Regions from separate parts of the Psychrosphaera haliotis genome, predicted to be linked through region 1. Evidence: predicted binding sites of a transcription regulator. Region 1 holds the regulator's gene; each other region holds the start of a gene.
What was found. The regulator sigma-54, encoded in region 1, starts transcription at its own class of promoters, with help from an activator protein. The targets are predictions, from matches to a motif close to GTTGGCACGNNNNTNGNNT.
Positions count from the first base shown of each region.

Region 2: ABD009_RS03010 (FimV/HubP family polar landmark protein) is a predicted target of sigma-54. The motif match lies at 1,718-1,736, and genes of this name have one in related genera.
Region 3: ABD009_RS05070 (BON domain-containing protein) is a predicted target of sigma-54. The motif match lies at 2,036-2,054, and genes of this name have one in related genera.
Region 4: ABD009_RS04485 (FlgO family outer membrane protein) is a predicted target of sigma-54. The motif match lies at 1,724-1,742, and genes of this name have one in related genera.

Region 1 is NZ_BAAAFQ010000004.1:687,241-690,640, forward strand. It holds gene lptA (lipopolysaccharide transport periplasmic protein LptA) at 1-249, shown strand, start outside; gene lptB (LPS export ABC transporter ATP-binding protein) at 266-991, shown strand; gene ABD009_RS05680 (RNA polymerase factor sigma-54) at 1,044-2,537, shown strand; gene hpf (ribosome hibernation promoting factor) at 2,572-2,859, shown strand; gene ABD009_RS05690 (PTS sugar transporter subunit IIA) at 2,950-3,399, shown strand.
Region 2 is NZ_BAAAFQ010000004.1:74,717-78,116, forward strand. It holds gene ABD009_RS03010 (FimV/HubP family polar landmark protein) at 1-1,576, opposite strand, end outside; gene ABD009_RS03015 (aspartate-semialdehyde dehydrogenase) at 1,824-2,843, opposite strand; gene ABD009_RS03020 (4-phosphoerythronate dehydrogenase) at 2,851-3,400, opposite strand, start outside.
Region 3 is NZ_BAAAFQ010000004.1:561,043-564,442, forward strand. It holds gene ftsL (cell division protein FtsL) at 1-194, opposite strand, end outside; gene rsmH (16S rRNA (cytosine(1402)-N(4))-methyltransferase RsmH) at 191-1,126, opposite strand; gene mraZ (division/cell wall cluster transcriptional repressor MraZ) at 1,160-1,618, opposite strand; gene ABD009_RS05070 (BON domain-containing protein) at 2,128-2,673, shown strand; gene ABD009_RS05075 (lysoplasmalogenase) at 2,697-3,257, opposite strand.
Region 4 is NZ_BAAAFQ010000004.1:413,611-417,010, reverse strand. It holds gene ABD009_RS04500 (YgiQ family radical SAM protein) at 1-612, opposite strand, end outside; gene ABD009_RS04495 (phosphatase PAP2 family protein) at 882-1,589, shown strand; tRNA gene ABD009_RS04490 (tRNA-Arg) at 1,599-1,674, shown strand; gene ABD009_RS04485 (FlgO family outer membrane protein) at 1,778-2,386, shown strand; gene ABD009_RS04480 (FlgO family outer membrane protein) at 2,396-3,199, shown strand; gene ABD009_RS04475 (FlgO family outer membrane protein) at 3,225-3,400, shown strand, end outside.

The DNA.
Region 1 (3,400 bases):
AAATTTATTCAGGACGATCCTGCCAGTGAGTTATTAGAAGCGAGTTCTAACGAAATTGTATATATGATTAACGATCGAGTTTTGGAGCTAAACGGCGAAGCTAAATATAAGCAAGGCAGCTCAATTGTTGAAAGTGGCAATATTGTCTTTGATTTAAATGCTCAGCGAGTTAAAGCAGACGGCGATAAATCAACAGGTGGCCGTGTAACAACGACTATTAAAACAAAAAAAACACAGCCAAATAACTAAGTAGAGAAAACCTAATATGACCAAGTTGGTGGCCAAGCATTTAGCCAAATCTTATAAAAGTAGACAAGTTGTTAAAGATGTAAGCCTGTCGGTTGAAGCCGGACAAGTTGTGGGTTTACTAGGACCTAATGGCGCAGGCAAAACAACCACGTTTTATATGATTGTAGGTCTTGTACCAAATGATAAAGGCGTTATCCAACTCGACGAAAACGATTTAAGTCATGAGCCTATGCACGTAAGAGCTCGTAAAGGTATCGGTTATCTTCCACAAGAGTCTTCGATATTTAAAAAGCTTACGGTTTCACAAAACATCATGTCAGTTCTAGAAATGCGCAAAGACATTGATGCTAACCAGCAAGCAGACTTGTTAGATGATCTTATTGCGGAGTTTCATATCGATCATATACGGGACAGCCTTGGTATGGCCTTATCTGGCGGTGAACGTCGCAGGGTAGAGATTGCACGTGCTTTAGCGGCAGATCCAAAAATTATTCTTTTAGACGAACCTTTTGCAGGTGTTGATCCTATCTCGGTGATAGATATCAAAAAAATAATCCAACAATTAACTGCAAAGGGAATAGGTGTTCTTATTACTGACCATAATGTCCGTGAAACACTTGATGTCTGTGAAAAAGCCTATATCGTAAGTCATGGGGAGCTAATTGCCGAAGGAACTCCTTCACAGGTACTAGAAAGTGACATTGTGAAGAAAGTTTATCTTGGTGACCAGTTCAAACTTTGATATTTTGTTAGTACAAATAAGTTTATTTTAGTCAGTACTTTACTGGGATCAAATGAGACCAACACTACAACTTAAAATGGGTCAGCAGTTAACTATGACCCCTCAATTACAACAAGCAATTCGTTTGTTGCAATTGTCGTCGTTAGAACTGCAACAAGAAATCCAAGAAGCCTTGGACAGCAACCCCTTGTTAGAAAATGACGAGGAGCATGGTTCTGTTGAGCATATTGAACTCCCTAAAGACAATCACGACCGCCATGAAAATGAAGCCGCATCTAATTCAAATGACGATGAAATTGAATGGACCAAAGATGAACGTGATACCAACGAAAACATTCAAGAACAAACAATAGGTGACGAGCTCCCTACTGACTCTAGTTGGGACGATTACATGAGTGCGGCTCCTGCTAGCTCAGGCCCAGCCTACGAAGGCGAAGACACCGTTTACCAGGGTGAAACAACGCTGGATATTCAAGACCATCTAAAGTGGCAACTTAATCTTTCTCCTTTTTCAGAACATGACTTAGCCATTGCTACCGCGATTATTGACGCCATCGATGATAAAGGCTTTTTGACCGTATCAACAGAAGACATCGTAGAGTCTGTAGATATTGAAGATGTTGAAATTGAAGAAGTAGAGGCCGTATTAAAGCGTATCCAACACTTTGATCCTATTGGTGTTGCTACCCGAGGCTTGCAAGAATGCCTACTTGTTCAGTTGCAACAATATAGTATTGATACGCCTTTTAGACAGGAAGCTATTGATTTAATTGCCGAGAATATCGACCTACTGGCTAATCGCGATTACCGTACCATTCTCCGTAAAACAAAATTAAAAGAAAATGACTTAAAAGAAGCCTTAGAGCTCATTCAGTCTCTGAACCCAAACCCTGCTAGCTTAGTTATTAAAGATGAAATTGACTATGTAATTCCAGATGTTAGCGTAATTAAGAAAAAAGGTCGTTGGTTAGTAGAGCTAAATCCCAATTCTATGCCTAAAATTAAAGTGAACGAACAGTACGCTTCACTGTCTAAAACTTCAACTAATAGCTCTGATGCTCAATTTGTTCGTTCACACTTACAAGAAGCAAAATGGTTTATTAAAAGTTTAGAAAGCAGAAACGACACTTTATTGAAGGTATCAAATTGTATAGTACAGCAGCAACAAGCCTTTTTTGAATATGGTCCAGAAGCTATGAAGCCAATGGTTCTAAACGATGTAGCAGAAATGGTTGATATGCATGAGTCCACAATATCACGTGTGACAACACAAAAATTCATGCACACTCCCAGAGGAATCTTTGAATTAAAGTACTTCTTCTCTAGCCACGTTAGCACCGAAAATGGTGGTGAATGTTCATCAACCGCAATTAGAGCTTTAATTAGAAAGTTAGTTGCCGCTGAAAACCAAGTAAAACCGTTAAGTGACAGTAAGATTGCCGATATTCTGGCCGAACAGGGCATCCAAGTAGCCAGAAGAACTATCGCAAAATACCGGGAGTCGTTAAACATTCCCCCTTCAAACCAGAGAAAACGATTGGTGTAATACACCCATTTTATCAATTAAGAAGGAAGTGCATATGCAAATTAATTTAACTTGTCGTCATGTCGATGCAACAGAGTCTTTAAAAGAGTATGTTGATACGAAATTTGCAAAGTTACAGCGTCATTTTGACCACATTAACAACGTCCATGTGATTTTAGACGTTGAAAAGCTAAGCCAAAAAGCAGAAGCGACCATGCATGTTAACGGTGGAGAGCTCTTTGCTACATCGGAGCATACAGATATGTATGCTGCTATTGACTCATTAATTGATAAACTTGATCGTCAAGTTATTAAGCATAAAGAAAAGTTAATTCGACACTAACTTCTCTCATTAAAATTAAAGTGCCAAGGACGGTACTTTTAATCCATCTTTTGAGATAAGATCAAAAGAAAATAGCAGTAAAATAAAACCATGAATGTAAAGTTACTTCTGCAACCTGACTGCACAAAAGTGCTGGCAGACTGCCAAAGCAAGAAAAAGATCCTAGAGCATATTGCCGAGATTGCTAGTACTAAGTTACCTGATCTAACTTGCACAGATATATTGGCGAGTCTAATGAATCGCGAAAAACTAGGAAGTACAGGAATAGGAAATGGTGTAGCCATTCCTCATGGAAAAATCACCCCAAAAGGTGAACCAGTCGCGGTATTATTGGTTAGTCACCCTGGAATAAATTACGACGCGATTGATAATCGCCCAGTAGACGTATTTTTTGCACTATTAGTGCCTGAAGATCAATGTGATGTGCATCTTCAAACGCTTGCGTCTATTGCAGAAATCTTTGATAACAAAGATATGCTGAAACGAATTAGAAGTGCCGAAACAGATAACGACTTATACAACGTAATTGAAGCTGCTTAAT
Region 2 (3,400 bases), 610 kb from region 1:
CGATTAGCGAATCAATGTCAAAGTCATCATCGTCAGCAGCATCCGTTTGCTCATCAATTTCTTCCGTTGATCCCGCTTCGTCAATTAACGAGTCAATATCAAAGTCATCGTCGTCTAGGCCAAGCTCGTCATCTAAATCATTAACACCAGTATCCATATCATCATCTGGCGGCGCAGTTTCATCCGTATCTTCTGCAGGAAGGCTTTCATTAATTTCAGCCACAATATCGTCAGCATCTAATTCACTGGTTAAATCGTCACCAATGTCATCTTCTGCTTGTTCATCATCCATATCTAGAAGAGCATCTATATCATCCGCTTGAACGATTGCTTGGTCATCGTCATCCGCTAAATCAATCTCTTCCAATTCTGAACCATCATCTAAAAGCTGATCATCGGCTATAGAGTCATCAAACGCGGAATCATCTGAGAGTAACTCATCGTCGTCTAATGGCAGATCATCCAACGAGTCATCATCTAATGGAACGTCATCTAGTAGGTCGTCTTCCATATCTAGAGAGTCTAAATCATCATCCAATCCAGATAAGTCATCACTAAATGGGTCTAGTGAATCTAAACTGTCATCAACATCTAAGTCTGCACTAACACCCATTGCTTCAGAATGGTTAAAGTTTGAATCCATTGGAGCAGCTAAAGGAGAGTTTAAAGGATCTGTTAACGGATCCGCGGTTGGAGAGCTTTTTCTTTTAAGAAATAAAGCAAGAGCAACTAATAAAGATATTGAAAGCAGAGAAGATAAAACGATAATGCCAATGGTTGAGGATAAGAACTCGCTAATTTGATCTGTTATGCCCTTGTCTTCCGCCTGCGCTTTTGTGATCGCCAACTCTTCTTGTTGCTGAATCAGCAATTCTTCTAACTTTGATAAGATTTGTTGTGTTTCATTTCTAAGCTGGCTTTCATTACCCAATGATTGCTCAACATTGGTAAGCTTGTCTGACAACGCCGACAACTTATCTTGCAATGCTACATTTTCTTGCTGCAAAGATTGGTTTTGGTTTTTGGCACTATCAAGTTGAGTTTGTATATTCTCAAAAGCCTTAAGTTGCTTTTGTTCTACCTTTTCAATTTTCTCAGATATTTCTTTTTTCGCGTTAGTAACGTCAACTTGTTTAGCGGCTTCAATTGGAGCTAACGCTACGTCAATTGATTGTTTATTTGCTTTGCCACTTAATATATCTTTCCACAATTCATCATCTGCGTCTGCGCGCTCTTTTGCATAAAGAGGCTCTACTGACATTACTTCTTTATGGCTAGGGATCTTTAATATTGTGCCATTTTTTAAACCGTTCAAATTATTGTAATCAAATGACGAAGGGTTTTTCTTGAGAATGGCTACCATAACCTGATAAACAGACACATTATTACGGTGTCTGAATTTATTACCCAGTTTCCACATTGTATCTCGGCTAGTGATTGGGCCGTAAGTTTCTCCCATTTCGCCATAGTCGACCCCTTTAGGGCCTTTTAATTTGTTATCTGCATAAATAGAGGTTGCCGTTGAGAACGACATTATGATTATAAACAAAGCAAATAATTTTAAGCTTGAGCGCATTGATAATTTCCAGATTCAATATAGTTCCGCCAAATGCGGTAAAAGTTTGTTGATGCAGTTGTTTTTAAGAAAATGTATTGGTTAAAACCACATTAAAATACCTGCATTCAACTTTAATTATTTAAACACTTTAAAAAAGTAAAGCAAAGCTTGTACCACTTAATTCTGTCAAGTTTATGTCTCTTTATTAAATTTAGACCAAAAAAAAGCCCCGATACAACCGAGGCTTAGGAAACTATCGATTTAATTATAGATAGTCTTTTATTAATAACTCTGCAATTTGCAGGCTATTTGTTGCCGCCCCTTTACGAACGTTATCGGCCACTACCCATAAATTTATACCGTTAGGGTGAGAAATATCTTCACGAACACGGCCAACAAAAGTTTGGTCTTGGCCACTTGCATGGCTCACCTGGGTTGGAAACTCTTTGTCTTCTCTCATTAAAACAACGCCAGGCGCCTGCTCGAGTAGCTGTTTAACATCTTCTGCTGATACTGGTTGACGTAGTTCAACGTGAATTGACTCTGCATGACCGTAAAAAACAGGCACACGAACGGCAGTTGGGTTAACACGGATAGTTTCATCACCCATTATTTTATGTGTTTCCCACACCATTTTCATTTCTTCACGTGTATAGCCATTATCTTCAAATGAATCTATTTGAGGGATTACGTTAAATGCCATTTGTACCGGAAACGCTTCTGTTTCCACCGGGCGGCCATTCATCAGCTGAGCGGTTTGAGACACGAGTTCGTCGATGCCTTTTTTACCTGCGCCACTTACTGATTGGTAAGTACTAACATTGATTCGGTCAATTCCATAAGCGTCGTGTAATGGCTTAAGGGCAACTAACATTTGAATTGTAGAGCAATTTGGGTTGGCAATAATATTTCTATTTCTAAAGTCAGCTAATGCATGAGGGTTAACTTCAGGGATCACCAACGGAATTTCAGGCTCGTAGCGGTAAAAAGATGTGTTGTCGATAACAACAACGCCTAAATCAGCTGCGATAGGTGCATAACGCATGGACGCGTCAGAACCAGCGCTAAAAATAGCTAATTGTACTTGGCTCCAATCAAACTCAGCGGCGTCTAGTACCTCAATGTCTTTACCTTTGAACGATATTGTTTCACCTGCTGAGCGCTCGCTTCCTAAAGGGAATAACTCTCCAACTGGAAATTTTCTATCTGCTAATCCTTCAATAATGTTTTGCCCCACTAATCCTGTGGCGCCTAAAATTGCAATATTATATTTTTGTTCTGACATTGTTTCTCTACTTAATATGGAATCCGAGCGAACTGAGTTGCTCTGCTAATTCAGGTTGCTGACAGTTTACCGAAATTGACGACCATTCGCGACGTATTGGGTAGTTTTTTCTCAACCAATCAAAACTATGCTCGTTTAATAGATTTCTGAATAAACTATCGTCTCGTCTAACGTCGTAAACAGTATGTATTAGTGTTTTAAGTGGGTTGTTAGGTGCAATAGTGAAAGTCTTGCTGACTTCATTATTAACAGTTTTATCTTTATTTAGAGTAATTGATGATATTGCCGCTTCAGGTAAAAAGTCTTTTAACTGGGCTGTTGCTGCGACATTTAACAATTGGCACACGTTTTTATACAGCATTTCTGTGCCTGTCGCTTTGCCTTCTAAACTGTAGCCTGCAATGTGTGCACTTGTTAGGTCACAATGAGGGATCAACGCTTGCAGTGGATTTGGCTCTCCTTCCCATACATCCAGCACTAACTTTATATTTGGCTTACCAGATAAACTTCGTTGCGTAATATGCTCTAGTAGCGCGGTATTGTCTATCACCTCACCT
Region 3 (3,400 bases), 130 kb from region 1:
ATGTCATCACGTTGCTGCAGCAAAACGTCTTGCTGTATTACCATTTGTCTATTTAACTGTGCCCAATGCACCACTGCCAAAGCAGCGACAACATTGAGCAGCAGAAGCCCCACTGTAAGCTTGTGCTTACTTAAGTCGCTGAGAATATAGCGAGCTAATTGAGTATCAACGACATTTTTTATTGTTATGTTCATGTCGACAATCTTTCAGCTATTCTCAGGACGGAGCTGCGCGCACGGCTATTGCTAGCAATTTCTTGTTCCGATGGCTTAATTGCTTTGCCAATCGGTTTCATTTTTATACCTTTGTTTAACTCTTCTTCGGTCACAGGCAAGCCTCTAGGCACTTGTTTGCCTTGGCTTTGCTTGCGGATGAATTGCTTAACAATTCTATCTTCCAAAGAATGAAAGCTAATCACTGACAGTCGACCGGTAGGCTTCAAGACTTCTAACGACGCATCTAACGCGCGCTCTATTTCCACTAACTCGCTATTTATATATATTCTTATTCCCTGGAAGGTGCGAGTAGCTGGGTGTTTCTTCTCAGCCTTACTCTTTGGTACAGTTGCAGCCACTAAATTAGCTAAATCGGTTGTCGTAAGAATCGGAGATTCTTCTCGCGCAGCAAGGATCTTTCTTGCTACACGTTTCGCAAACTTTTCTTCACCATAATTTTTTAACGCAAAAACAATATCTTCTTCTTCGGCTTTAGCTAACCAATCCGCCGCAGAAATACCACGGCTATAGTCCATTCTCATGTCTAACGGACCTGGCTTCATAAAGCTAAATCCTCGGTCAGCTTCGTCTAACTGAGGCGATGACACACCTAAGTCCATTAGAATACCGTCTACTTTGCCTACAACGTCGTGCTTTTGTGCCACAGCAAGAAGTTCAGAAAACGGTGTATGCTCAATGGTAAAGCTTGGATTGTCGGCAAAACGCTTTGCAGCTTCTATTGCCGTTGGATCACGATCGATTGCTATTAAACGGCCATTTTCATTTAGTTGACTTAAAACGTGAGATGAGTGTCCACCTCTACCAAAAGTACAATCGATATAAATCCCATCTGGCTTTATGTTTAAGCCATTAATGGATTCTTCTAATAATACCGATACGTGTGCTGTCATTATTGCTGCCGTTTAATTTACTTAGATTTATATTTAGAACGAAAACTCTTTGAGTCGATCTGTCATTTCATAATCGCCTTCTAGCTCCGCTGCAATATCTTCTGCCATTTGGGCATGCCACTGTTCTTCCGACCACATTTCAAACTTATTAAGTTGTCCGGTTAAAACAATCGATTTTTGCAACTCGGCGTGTTGACGTAATTGGGCAGGTAATAAAATGCGGCCTGCTTTATCCATATCAACTTCATGTGCATTACCTAGTAATACACGCTGAACACGTCGTTCTTGAGCATTCATAGAAGATAATTGACGTAACTTAAATTCAATTTCTTCCCACTCAACTAACGGGTATAACAACAAACACGGCTGGTGCAGATCTACAGTACAAACCATTTTACCTTCAGACTCAGACAGCAAAAGCTCACGATATCGAGTTGGTATCGATAATCGTCCTTTACTGTCTAATGATAAGGTATTTGCACCGCGAAACATTGTCGCTCCATTTTGTGGTTGTTATTTCCACTGTTATGTTTGGGACTGGGTACCAATATATCCCACAATTTCCCACTAACACACAGTTTAGGCTTCCATTCAATATATTGTCAAGCTAATAAGCGGCAAGTTTTTGCCGTAAAGAACCTTTAAAACAAGGCTTTTGAATAAGGTGCTGAATATCGTGGGAAATAGTGGGGAGTAAGCATTTCAAATTATCAATAAAGTCAAAAAAAATAATATTAGAAATTTGCCAAAAAATTCGATTTAAGCAATAAAACCCACGTCACCTACTTTAATAAAACTTGGCTAGCTTTAGCCTGAAACATTTACAACCTCCTACGTAAATGTTTCATACAGCATCCATTGAACCAATGCCAAAAACAAACAAATCCGTTTACTTTCAGTAATTTAAAAAATGGCACAAAGTTGGCAACAGCTAGAATGAACAAACAGGCGTACCCTCGAAGCATTTAGGTACGCAGATGATTATCATTAAGGAGACGTTTATGAATAAGTTAACTAAAACTTTATCAGCAGTAGCAGTGGTTAGTGTATTGGGCCTTTCTTCACAAGCCGAAGCTAACGACTGGAAAGACAAAAGTAAAGATGCATGGATAGACGGCAAAGCTGAAACCGTTTTACTCATGAATACAAACCTAAACTCCTTTGACATTAATACAGACGTAGAAAAAGGTGTGGTGATTTTAACGGGTAAAGTCGACAGCAAAGTTGAGCGAGACCTAGCCGAAGAACTCATCGAGTCATTAGATGGCGTAAATAGCGTGGAAAATGAACTCACCGTTATGAACAAAGACAAAAGCAGTTTTGGTAATACCATGATGGATGCCAAAGTCGCCACGGTATTAGAAACAAAATACTTACTAGAGTCTGAAGTTTCAGCAACAGACATTGATATTGAAGCAGAAAACGGCGTCGTTAAATTAAGCGGCTTGGTATCTAGCGATGCAGAGCATGACTTAGCCATCGCCATTGCAAAAAATACTGATGACGTAAAGCGCGTTATCGATGAATTAGAAGTAACTGAAGAATAACCTGATACTCTCCATCTTGCCCGCTATATGCGGGCTTTTTTTTGCCCTTTTACAAAACCCATTACTAGTAAAACCTGCGCTAAGTAATAGGTTGTCATTATGCTCAAACCCTCTGCTGGAACCGTTACCACAAACTTGTTAATCGCTATAATGCTGTCGGACACAACAAACGTTAATGCTCCAAGTGTTATAAGAGGGTTTTGGTTTTTTAAGCCTAAAGTGCTCATGGCCATTGCGAATATGACCAACATATAAAATAGAACCGGTATTAATAAAGTGTCAGTTTTTGGCAAAACAAAAGCCATCATCACTATAAAATACGTTACAAACGATAATGTCATTTTGTTTGCTGCAAAGGTTAGCTTTTTATAATGGCAAATTAAAAATAGGTAAAACACATGCGCAACAAAAAATGCAGACAAGCCAAATACAAAGCTATTGTTTATGGGAAGCGCTAAAAGAATGTCACCTGCAGCCGAGAAGGCTAAAGCGCCTAACAACAGCAACCTGAACTTACCGGCTAATGAAAACCAAACAAAACCAATTAGCATAAAAATAGGCAAGGCTTTATGAAGATATTGCAATGGATAGCCATCCAAGCTTAAACAAAACAGATAACTTAAGCACTGCACGCTGTATATAATAGGGAAGTAAACGGCTTTAGATTTAATGAGGTTGATTCCTAGTAAGACAAACCCAACTTAACGTAACACATTATTGTTTATAG
Region 4 (3,400 bases), 270 kb from region 1:
AAGCATGTCAGCTTTAGAATCAAAAATAACCGAGCGGCGCACTTTGTTTGACCAATAATCATAGTGGCCAATACGGCGTAAACTCGCTTCAATACCACCAATAACAATTGGCACACCTTTAAAGGCTTCACGACAACGCTGAGAATAAACAGTAACGGCTCTATCTGGGCGCTTTCCACCAATATTATCTGGTGTGTAGGCATCATCGTGACGTAATTTTCTGTCAGCGGTATAACGGTTAATCATGGAATCCATGTTGCCGGCAGTAATACCAAAATACAGGTTCGGTTTGCCTAAACGCTGAAAGTCATCTTTGCTGTGCCAATCTGGTTGATCAATGATCCCAACTCGGAAACCTTGTGACTCCAACATACGCCCAATTACGGCCATGCCAAAGCTAGGGTGATCAACATATGCATCACCGGTAACGATAATAACATCACAGCTGTCCCAACCTAATAAGTCCATTTCTTCACGGGTGGTTGGGAAAAATGGCGCTGGGCCAAAACATTCAGCCCAGTATTTAGGGTAGTCCCACAGTTTCTTATCGGTTTTCACCGTCGCCGCTGGCGGTTTTATCGGTGAACTTGGACGTGCGGTTTTTGCTTGCATTTGGACTACCTTTGTAAATTTCATTTCCACAGCATTTAGTATAGTGCTTGTGAACGGACGCGCGATTATACAGACTTTTCACGTAAAGGTGAAAAGCAATCAGAATATTATTTGTATTAATTTTAATCATCACGCTATGCTTTTGAACAATCTTGTTTTTTTTGAATTGTTTAAATTATGTTCAAGAATTAACAAAATAGTAGTTGATAATAATGAAAAACCCTGCTTAAAATGCATTAGCAAATTTCATGGATATAATAAAAAAAATAATGAAAACTGGAATCAAATTTGCGGTATTCGTGGTGTTATCACTACTTTTTGCCATTTTTACAGAAGTTGATCTAACCGTATCAAGTTGGTTCTACGACGCTAATAATGGTGGTTTCTACTTTAACAATTATGCATTTGTTCAAGTCATTTATGACATATTCAAACATATGCCTAAGCTTCTCCTTCCTGCGTTTATCATTTTTATAATATTAAGCATAAAACTGGCTTGGTGCTGTAACCAAAGAAAGTTATGTAGCTTTGCTCTCATCGCTATTTTGGTCGGGCCAGGCATCATTGTACATACGGTTTTTAAAGACAACTGGGATAGAGCAAGACCACGCCAAATTGAAGCTTTTGGTGGTGATAAAGTATTTTCGCCAGCTTGGGTTATATCTGATCAATGTGAACGGAACTGTTCGTTTGTTAGCGGTCACGCTGCTATGGGTTACTACTTTATGATTTTAGGTTGGTTGTTGAACTCTCGACGTTGGCTCTATTTTGGTATTGGTCTAGGAACTCTTGTTGGTATGATACGAGTTGTTCAAGGTGGCCACTTTTTAAGTGACGCAATTCTTGCGGGCTTTATTGTTTATTGGAGCTTCTGGGGCATTGCTGCTCTTATGAAAGTACCTCAGCCTGGCAGCAGGGTAACAAAGGATCCTGAATCAAAATCACCCGTAGATGCAAAAATTCCACAAGTGACTTAGCTATAAAAAGTCCTCTTAGTTCAACTGGATAGAACAAGGGCCTCCTAAGCCTTAGATACAGGTTCAAGTCCTGTAGAGGACGCCAATCCCCTCGGCAAATCTTTACCTATTAGGTTTTCTTTAACCTACGGTAAACTGGCATTTATATTGCTTTAAATTAATAAGATCTTTATTGTTGGTTTAAAAATATGAAACAGTTTTTACTCGTCCTAACCTTGCTTTTGTCAGGCTGCACAACTATTGAACGTTTAGCTGAGTTGCAAAACCCGCCGGTAGAAAAGGGTTATGAGCAATATCAGCCTGAGCGTGCAGGCGCGTCTTTTCATGGCCACGTAGAACAACTCGCTAGACAATTGTTGAATACTACAAACCATTTCAATATTGGTCAGCCTATTTTAGTCGGCACCTTTTTGCCAGCTAACACCCTTTCGGAAGAAAAGAATGACTCTCTTTCGCCATTTGGAATTCAAATTCAAGAAAGCTTTGTTACTTTTTTGACACAGGCTGGACTCAAGGTCACCGAATTTAAAGTACAAAAGCAGGTTATTATTTCTGATCAAGCTGATAGATTTATGAGCCGAGATGTAAACAGTTTAGAAAATAATATCACCGCCGATTACCTATTAGTTGGTCATTACGTTCAGCAAGAAAATGAATTAGTGGTGAATGCCAGAATAATCGACTTATCAAATAAAACGGTAGTTGCGGCAGCAACCGATTACATACCAATGAATGCAATGTGGAGTCACGAAAAAGTGAAGCTGAAAAATGAAAAACTATACCGTGGCGAATACTAGGAGCAAATCATGAAAAAAATAATCCCTCTTATAATAGCGACTAATATTACCGCTTGTTCGTCTATTTCTGACTGGTCTGTAGAAGAGTCTTATAATGATGATATTAAAGTTGAGCAGGCCGCTAATGAAAATAGCACTGACGTTAAGACTGCAAACGCATTAGTGAGCGAATCCGAAGAGGCTTCATTAGCTCCAAAGCCAAGATTAGATAACGAAAATGTAATGACGGCAAATGATGCGAGCTTAAAGTTCCAGAATGACTACCGCAGTCATTTGTTGGGAAAAATGAATGAAATGGGCAAGCAACAACCTAATCGAGGCGGTCGTGATAAAAATATCAACTTTTACGTTCGTGGATTAATGCAAGACTTAGTGTCTAATATGAAATACGTAAATTCGAGTACGCCTATAGCCGTAACGAGTTTCGTGATGTTAGATAGTGACTTTCAGTACTCTGACATATTAGGCAAGCAAATATCCGAGAGCTTTATCCATGAGGTTCACAAATTTGGTATTCCTGTTATAGATTTCAAAACTACAGATTTTGTGCGCGTCACGCCAGATGGCGATTTCATTTTTAGTAAAGACTACTTAGAGTTAGAAGGTGACTTACCAATCAAATATGCCGTTGCTGGAACGTTAACAAAGCAACTTACTGGTTATTTGATTAATGCTCGTGTTGTTGGAATTGATTCAAAAGCGGTTGTCGCATCGGCACAAGGTTTTTTGCCTAATAATGTCGTTAACCAATTAACTTCGAGCGGCTTTAATGATGGTATACCAGTTGTATCTTCTGAGCGAAATGTAGATTAAACAACATCTTGTTAGGTGAGTCGTTATGATATCGAAAAAATCAAATGTTAGAGTGCTACTTTATGTTAGCGGGTTGGCTTTACTATCGGCGTGTTCATTTACGGAACAACCAAAGCCTATTGTGCAGGTTAAAGAAGAAAATGTTTGCATGAACCCAAGAGGGCAAATTATTGACTGTCCTAAAAGTATAAACGGATATGA